Regions from separate parts of the Streptomyces sp. NBC_01410 genome, predicted to be linked through region 1. Evidence: riboswitches for the same ligand, from Rfam matches in the RefSeq annotation. Region 1 holds a riboswitch; the other holds the start of a gene.

Region 1 (3,620 bases):
GCTTCCATCTTCGTCCGTGCCGCCACGGCTGCCGGCGTCCCCGTGACGATCGCCAAGGCCGACGGCAACCCGGTCAACGCCGGCTCCATGCTCGCCGTGCTCGGCCTGGGCGCGCAGGGCGGCGAGGAGATCGTGCTCGCTTCCGAGGCGGACGGCGCCGAGGCGGCCCTGGACCGGCTGGCCAAGCTGGTCGCCGAGGGGCTCGAGGAGCTTCCCGAAACGGTCTGAGCGGCTGAGCAGAATGCGCCCGGCGGCACGCAGCCGCGGTCTCCCGAATTGGGGCGACCGCGGCTGTGCACATTTTCCGGTCCGACGTTCATTTCCGCGCCCGGCTCCATGAATTCGGGCAGCAGAAAAGAAGCCCCGCGAATATCCTTCCCTTTGTATACGGCGCGCCTGTTAATGGCGGACGCTCGTGGTGTTTACGGCATGTTGCGAAGTCCTCACCCGCTCGGGACGGCGCAGCCGGTGCGCCGACGCGGCCCGCTCCGCGTGCACAGCCGTCAGCGCGCGGGCCCGCTCCACGTCGCCGCGCGCCACCGCGTCCACGATCGCGCCGTGCTCCGCCCAGGAGTCCACGGGCGTGGCGGGCTGTTCGACGGCGTACATCCAGGCGATCTTGTGCCGCAGCTGGGTGAGCAGGGCGATCAGCCCCGGGCTGCCGGAGGCCTGGGCGAGGGTCTCGTGGAACCAGCCGCCCAGTGAGCGCAGGTCCTCGCCCTGGCCGCGGCGTGCGCGCTCCTGGCCCAGCCTGACCAGGCCGCGCAGGACCTTCAGGTGCGCTTCCGTACGCCGCTGTGCCGCGCGGGCCGCGCCGAGGGGCTCCAGCAGCATCCGGACCTCCAGCAGGTCGGCCGCCTCCTGCTCGGTGGGCTCGGCGACACAGGCACCCGCGTGCCGGCGGGTGGTGACGAAGCCCTCGGACTCCAGGGTGCGCAGGGCCTCGCGCACCGGGACCCGGGAGACGCCGTAGCGGCGCGCCAGCTGCTCCTCGGTGAGCCGGCTGCCGCGCTCGAATACACCGGAGACGATGTCGTCGCGGATCGCCGTGCATACCGAGTGCGCGGGAATGCGCATGACCGAACCTCCGCTTTAATCCGCGCGAAACGCAGCCGATTGGCGTCTGTTCGGTGACTCTATTGCAGTGGGCCGGATTTTCCGATGGCACCCGGGAATCCATGGATATCTTTTGGCCAGGGCTCCGAACGCCGAAGGCCCCGGCAGGAAGCCGGGGCCTTCTCGCGCGCCCGCGCTCGGGCGCTGTTCTGCTGTTCTCAGACGCTGACGCCGTGGGCGCGCAGGTACGCGAGGGGGTCGATGTCGGAGCCGTAGTCGGGGCCGGTGCGTGCCTCGAAGTGGAGGTGCGGCCCGGTGGTGTTGCCGGTCGCGCCGGAGAGGCCTATCTGCCGGCCCGGGGTGACGCTCTCGCCCACCGAGACCGAGATCGAGGAGAGGTGGCCGTACTGCGTGTACGAGCCGTCCTTCATCTTGATCACGACGTTGTTGCCGTAAGCGCCGCCCCAGCCGGCCTCGACGACGGTGCCGGAGCCGACCGCGTGCACGGTGGTGCCGGAGGCGGCGTGGAAGTCGATGCCGGTGTGGCTGCCGGAGGACCAGACGGCGCCGCCGGTCTTGTAGCCCGTGGAGACGTACGAGCCGCTGATCGGCGCGACGAAGGAGTTGAGGCGCTTGCGCTCGGCCTCGCGGGCGGCGCGCTCCTTGGCCTCGCGGGCGGCCTTGACGCGGGCCTCGGCCTTGCGCTTGGCCTCCTCGGCCGCCTTCGCCTTGGCGATGGCCTCGGCGGCCTCCTGCTTCTGGGCGGCGGCCTGGTCGGCGATCTGGTCCGCGAGGGTGTCGGCGGTGACGACCTGGGTCAGGCCGGTGTCCTCGACGGGGGCCATGCCCGGGGTGGCGGCGAGCGCCGGGGAAGCGAGGGTTCCGATGACGCCGGTGGTGGCAAGGGCCGCTGCGCCCGCCATGTTCGCGCTCCTGCGCGACAGGCGGCTCGGGGCACGGTGCTTCCCGGTGGCACGGGTGAACGCCATGAAGTGGCTGGTCCTTTCCTTCCTTCTCGCCTACCGGGTTAGCTGACGGGTTCGGAGCAGGAAGGTCTCCTACGGGCCCCTCCGTACGGATACGAAGGCGTCCGATTCACCCCAGGGACTGAGTGGGTCCCCGGCTCCCCAGGCTCGCGCCAGACGGGGACTCGGCGATGGCTGTCCGATGCCGCGGATGCGACGGGCTACTGGCGAACAGCCGGACCGACGCTAGGCGGGCCGACTTTCAATCACCAAACAGACAGGCCCTTTTGTCGTGCATCCCACAGGGCAGACAGGCAGCCTCCGCAATAAACCGGACATAGCACGGAACCCCGGCACCGCTTGGATGCCGGGGTTCCGCTTGTCTGTTGCGCCGGGTTCAGCCGGAGTTGTCCGGATCGCGCGAGGGGCAATCAGCCGGTGACAACGGTCACTTCGCCGATACCCAGCGCCCTGACAGGCTCCTCGATCTGCGAGGCGTCTCCGACGAGCACCGTGACCAGACGGTCCACCGGGAAGGCGCTGACGGCCGCCGCCGTCGCCTCCACGGTGCCGGTCTCGGCCAGCCGCACGTACAACTGCGCCTGGTAGTCGTCCGGGAGGAACTGCTCGACCTGGTCGGCGAGCGTGCCCGCGACGGACGCGGCCGTCTCGAACTTCAGCGGCGCGACACCCACCAGGTTCTGCACCGCGACGTCACGCTCGGCGTCGGTCAACCCCTCGGCGGCGAGCGTCCGCAGCACCTTCCACAGGTCGTCCAGCGCCGGTCCGGTGTTGGGCGTGTCCACCGAGCCGCTGATCGCCAGCATCGAGGCGCCCGAGCCGTCCGGGGCGGACCGCAGCACCTGGCCGAAGGCCCGTACGCCGTAGGTGTAGCCCTTCTCCTCGCGCAGCACGCGGTCCAGGCGCGAGGTGAGGGTGCCGCCGAGGCAGTACGTGCCGAGCACCTGCGCGGGCCATACGCGGTCGTGCCGGTCCGCGCCGATCCGGCCGATCAACAGCTGGGTCTGCACGGCGCCCGGGCGGTCCACGATGACCACGCGGCCGGTGTCTTCCGCCGTGATCGGAGGTACGGGGCGGGGCTTGGCGCTGTCGCCCGTCCAAGTGCCGAAGGTCTCGGCGAGAACGGCGTCCAGGTCGACCCCGGTGAGGTCTCCGACGATCACCGCGGTGGCTGTGGCGGGCCGGACGTGCGCCTCGAAGAAGGCACGCACGGCCGCGGAGTCGATCCGGGCCACCGTCTCCTCGGTGCCCTGGCGGGGGCGCGACATACGGGCGGCGGCCGGGAAGAGCTCCTTGGAGAGCTCCTTGGCCGCGCGGCGGGCCGGGTTGGCCGTCTCGTGCGGGATCTCGTCGAGGCGGTTGCGTACGAGCCGCTCCACCTCGCTGTCGGCGAAGGCGGGCGCGCGCAGGGCCTCGGCGAGCAGGCCGAGCGCCTTGGGCAGCCGGGAGACCGGGACCTCCAGGGAGACCCGGACGCCGGGGTGGTCGGCATGCGCGTCAAGGGTGGCGCCGCAGCGCTCCAGCTCGGCGGCGAACTCCTCCGCGGTGTGCTTGTCGGTGCCCTCCGACAGGGCGCGC
Region 2 (3,620 bases), 1.1 Mb from region 1:
CTGTGCGGGGGTGAGGGCGGGCTCGGCAAGTGCGGTGCCGTTGAATGCGGTGGCTGTTGCGGCGCCTGCAAGCGCGAGGGTGGCGGCGGTCCGGGCCGCGGGCCCGGTGAGCGGATGCTGCTTCGGTTTCCGGTGCGCTGCCACGAGGGCGTCCACGTCCTTCTGTCGTGCCTGCGGTACGAGCCCGAGTCCGACGGCGGTCCGCACAGGGGGAGCGGTCCGCCGCCGGATCTCTCGGCGGTGGTGGCCGACGGCCGCCCGGGAGCTCGGCGGCGGTGGGGAGTCGGTCACCTGCGGAAGGACGCTAGACCTGGCGGTCACGGGGGAGGGGCGCAAGGACCGGTTTTGCCCGAAGGTGGACACCCTGGGCCGGTTTCTGGGAGCGGACCTGATGGCACCGGCCCGACCCCGCTACCGCTGTGACCGATGCGGCGAATGAGGCACACCTGCCCAAAGGGCGGTGGTATGGGGATCGTTAGGCTCCGCCTCATGGACGTACTCATCAATGTCTTCGTCGCCCTGCACATCATCGGTATCGCGTCGCTGCTCGGCGGTTTCCTCACCCAGATGAAGGCCATGGGGGCGGGCACGGCCCGCTTCAGCCCTGCGATGCTTCACGGCGCGCTGACGATGCTGGTCACCGGCGTGGTGCTGGTGGGCCTGAACCAGGCGGACGACCAGCCGGTGAACAGCCTGAAGATCGGGATCAAGCTGGCCGTGCTGGTGGTCATCCTGGGCCTCGTCTACGTCAAGCGGGACGAGGAGAAGGTCGACAAGGCGCTGTTCGGCGCGGTGGGCGGGCTGACGATCGCGAACATCTTCATCGCGACGCTCTGGACCTGATGCCCGGATGTCCGCGGTGCGCCACGGTGCGTCGGGGTGCGCCGGGCATGAGAACGCCCGGGCGCGCTTCGGAAGCCCGGGCGTTCGGCTGCTGCGGTGCTACGCGGGGCGCACGCTGCCGTAGATCGGCATGTAGTAGATCGACTCCTCGCGGACGTTCGTACCGGGCTTCGGCGCGTGGATCATCATGCCGTCGCCGATGTAGATGCCGACGTGGCTGACGTCGTCGTAGAAGAAGACCAGGTCGCCCGGGAGCAGATCCTTCGTCGCGACCCGCGTGCCCACGTTCACCTGGTCCCAGGTGGTGCGCGGCAGGTCCACGCCGGCCGCCTTCCAGGCGGCCTGGGTCAGCCCCGAGCAGTCGTACGAACTCGGGCCGGACGCTCCCCAGACGTACGGCTTGCCGATCTGGGCGCGGGCGAAGGCGAGGACCTTGTCGGCCTTGGCCGCGTAGGTGCTGTCGGCGGTTCCGGTGCTTGTACCGGTGCCAGTGCTGGTGCCGGTGTCCGTGCCCGTCCCGGTGCTGGTGTCCTGGCTCTGCGCCGCCTCCTGCTGCTGCCGCGCCGCCTCTGCCGCCGCCTCCTTGGCGCGGGCCTCCGCCTCCGCCTTGGCCTGTGCCTCGGCCTTGAGGCGGGCCTCCTCCTGCTTCTGGCGCTCGAGCGCGGCGAGCCGTTCCTTCTCCTCGGCGGTCAGCTTCGACAGCAGCGCCCGTGCCTCGGCGAGCTTCGCCTGGACTTCTTGCTTGCTGCTGCGCAGGGCCTTCTGCGAGAGCGTGAGCGACTCGAGCTTCTCGGTCGCCGCAGCGCGCTGCTTGGCGTCCGCGGCCCGCTGGGTCTCGTAGTCGTCGATCACCGTGCGCTGACGGTCGGTCATCCGGTCCATCAGCTGCGTCTGGTCGAAGTACGCCTGCGGGCTGTCCGCGAAGAGCAGCGCGGCGGTCGGCGTGACGGCTCCCGTGCGGTACTGCGTGGCCGCGTAGTTGCCCAGCACTCTGCGCGACTCGTTCAGCTTCTCGGTACGCGTGGCGGCATCGTCGAGCAGCTCGTCGACCTCGGCCCGCTTCGCGTCGGTGGATTCCTTGGCCTTGTTGTACTTCTCGGTCGCGGTGCCGGCCTGCCGGTACAGGTCGTCGACCTTCTTCTGCACCTCCTCGATGGAGGGCTTCGGCTCGGTCGGCGCGGCATTGGCGCTCTGCGTCGACAGCAGCGTGACGCCGGCGATGGCTGCCGTCGTGAGCCCGACGGCGGGTGAGGTCGTGGTACGGCTGCGTTCCTTGCGATGCGACGCCAAGGCCGGCATCTCCTTCTTCCGTGGACCGCCTACCGGGTTAGCTGTCGGGTTCGGGCGGAACGGAAGATCGCCCTACGGACCGGATGGGTGCGGTCCGATTCACCCCGGTTGTGCATGGTGGGTCCCCGGTTCCGAACTTCCTTGCGGAAAGCCCGAATTCGGCGCAGGCTGCCCGATGTGGCGCGGATCGCCAGGGGGATACGGGCCGCCTGGTCGAGCACCGTAGCCAACTCGTGTGGTCGCTGTGAAGGTTGATGTTCGATATGCCCGATACATTTTCGTGACCTTGCCGATCGGCGGACCCGTACGTTCCGGAAGGTGACCCGGCGACATGGCCGGATCACGCAGGGTTGCGAAGGTCACGCAGGGTGGTGGCCGGATGCGGCGGCAAGCTGTCAGTGCGGCGGCCTAGACTCGTAGAGCGATGAGCAGCCTCTTTGACGACAGCTTCCTGGCGGACCTCCAGCCCAGCTCGGAGCACCCTCCGCCGCCGCCCGAGGACCCGGCCCCGGAGGAGATGCCCGACGATCTCTTCCAGGGTGCCTTCGACGTGCCCCCGGCCCGGGATCCGTACCACCGCGACGGCGCCCCGCGCACCGTCGTGGACCCCGCCGCCCTCCTCGAAGGGCTGAACGAACAGCAGCGCGCCGCCGTCGTGCACACCGGCTCGCCGCTGCTCATCGTCGCCGGGGCCGGATCCGGCAAGACCCGGGTGCTGACCCACCGGATCGCGTATCTGCTGGGGACGCGCAGCGTTCACCCCGGCCAGATACTGGCGATCACCTTCACCAACAAGGCCGCCGGCGAGATGAAGGAGCGCGTCGAGCAACTCGTCGGGCCGCGCGCCAACGCCATGTGGGTGTCCACCTTCCACAGCGCGTGCGTCCGCATCCTGCGCCGGGAGTCCAAGAGGCTCGGCTTCACCTCGTCGTTCTCGATCTACGACGCGGCGGACTCGAAGCGGCTGATGGCGCTGGTCTGCCGGGACCTCGATCTCGACCCCAAGAAGTTCCCGCCGAAGGCCTTCAGCGCCAAGATCTCGAACCTGAAGAACGAGCTGATCGACGAGGAGACCTTCGCCGACCAGGCTGCCGACGGTTTCGAGAAGACGCTCGCCGAGGCGTACCGCATGTACCAGGGCAGGCTGCGCGAGGCCAACGCCCTGGACTTCGACGACATCATCATGACGACGGTGCATCTGCTCCAGGCGTTCCCGGACGTCGCCGAGCACTACCGGCGACGTTTCCGCCATGTCCTGGTGGACGAGTACCAGGACACCAACCACGCTCAGTACACGCTCGTACGCGAGCTGGTGGGGACGGGGTACGAGGACCTGCCGCCTGCCGAGCTCTGTGTCGTCGGCGACGCCGACCAGTCGATCTACGCCTTCCGCGGCGCGACCATCCGCAACATCCTCCAGTTCGAGGAGGACTACCCGGACGCGACGACGATCCTGCTGGAGCAGAACTACCGCTCGACGCAGACGA

What was found. A riboswitch is a leader RNA that binds a small molecule or an ion and turns the genes downstream of it on or off. The one in region 1 is predicted to bind cyclic di-AMP.
Region 2: another riboswitch for cyclic di-AMP. It lies ahead of OG741_RS24415 (NlpC/P60 family protein); the one in region 1 lies ahead of OG741_RS29515 (M23 family metallopeptidase).

Annotation. Positions count from the first base shown of each region.
Region 1 covers NZ_CP109530.1:6,414,723-6,418,342, reverse strand. Annotated here, with positions in the region: gene OG741_RS29525 (HPr family phosphocarrier protein) at 1-228, shown strand, start outside; gene OG741_RS29520 (GntR family transcriptional regulator) at 400-1,077, opposite strand; gene OG741_RS29515 (M23 family metallopeptidase) at 1,275-2,045, opposite strand; cyclic di-AMP (ydaO/yuaA leader) riboswitch at 2,058-2,222, opposite strand; gene OG741_RS29510 (M16 family metallopeptidase) at 2,453-3,620, opposite strand, start outside.
Region 2 covers NZ_CP109530.1:5,275,288-5,278,907, forward strand. Annotated here, with positions in the region: gene OG741_RS24405 (NlpC/P60 family protein) at 1-144, opposite strand, end outside; gene OG741_RS24410 (hypothetical protein) at 490-843, shown strand; gene OG741_RS24415 (NlpC/P60 family protein) at 943-2,142, opposite strand; cyclic di-AMP (ydaO/yuaA leader) riboswitch at 2,145-2,307, opposite strand; gene pcrA (DNA helicase PcrA) at 2,558-3,620, shown strand, end outside.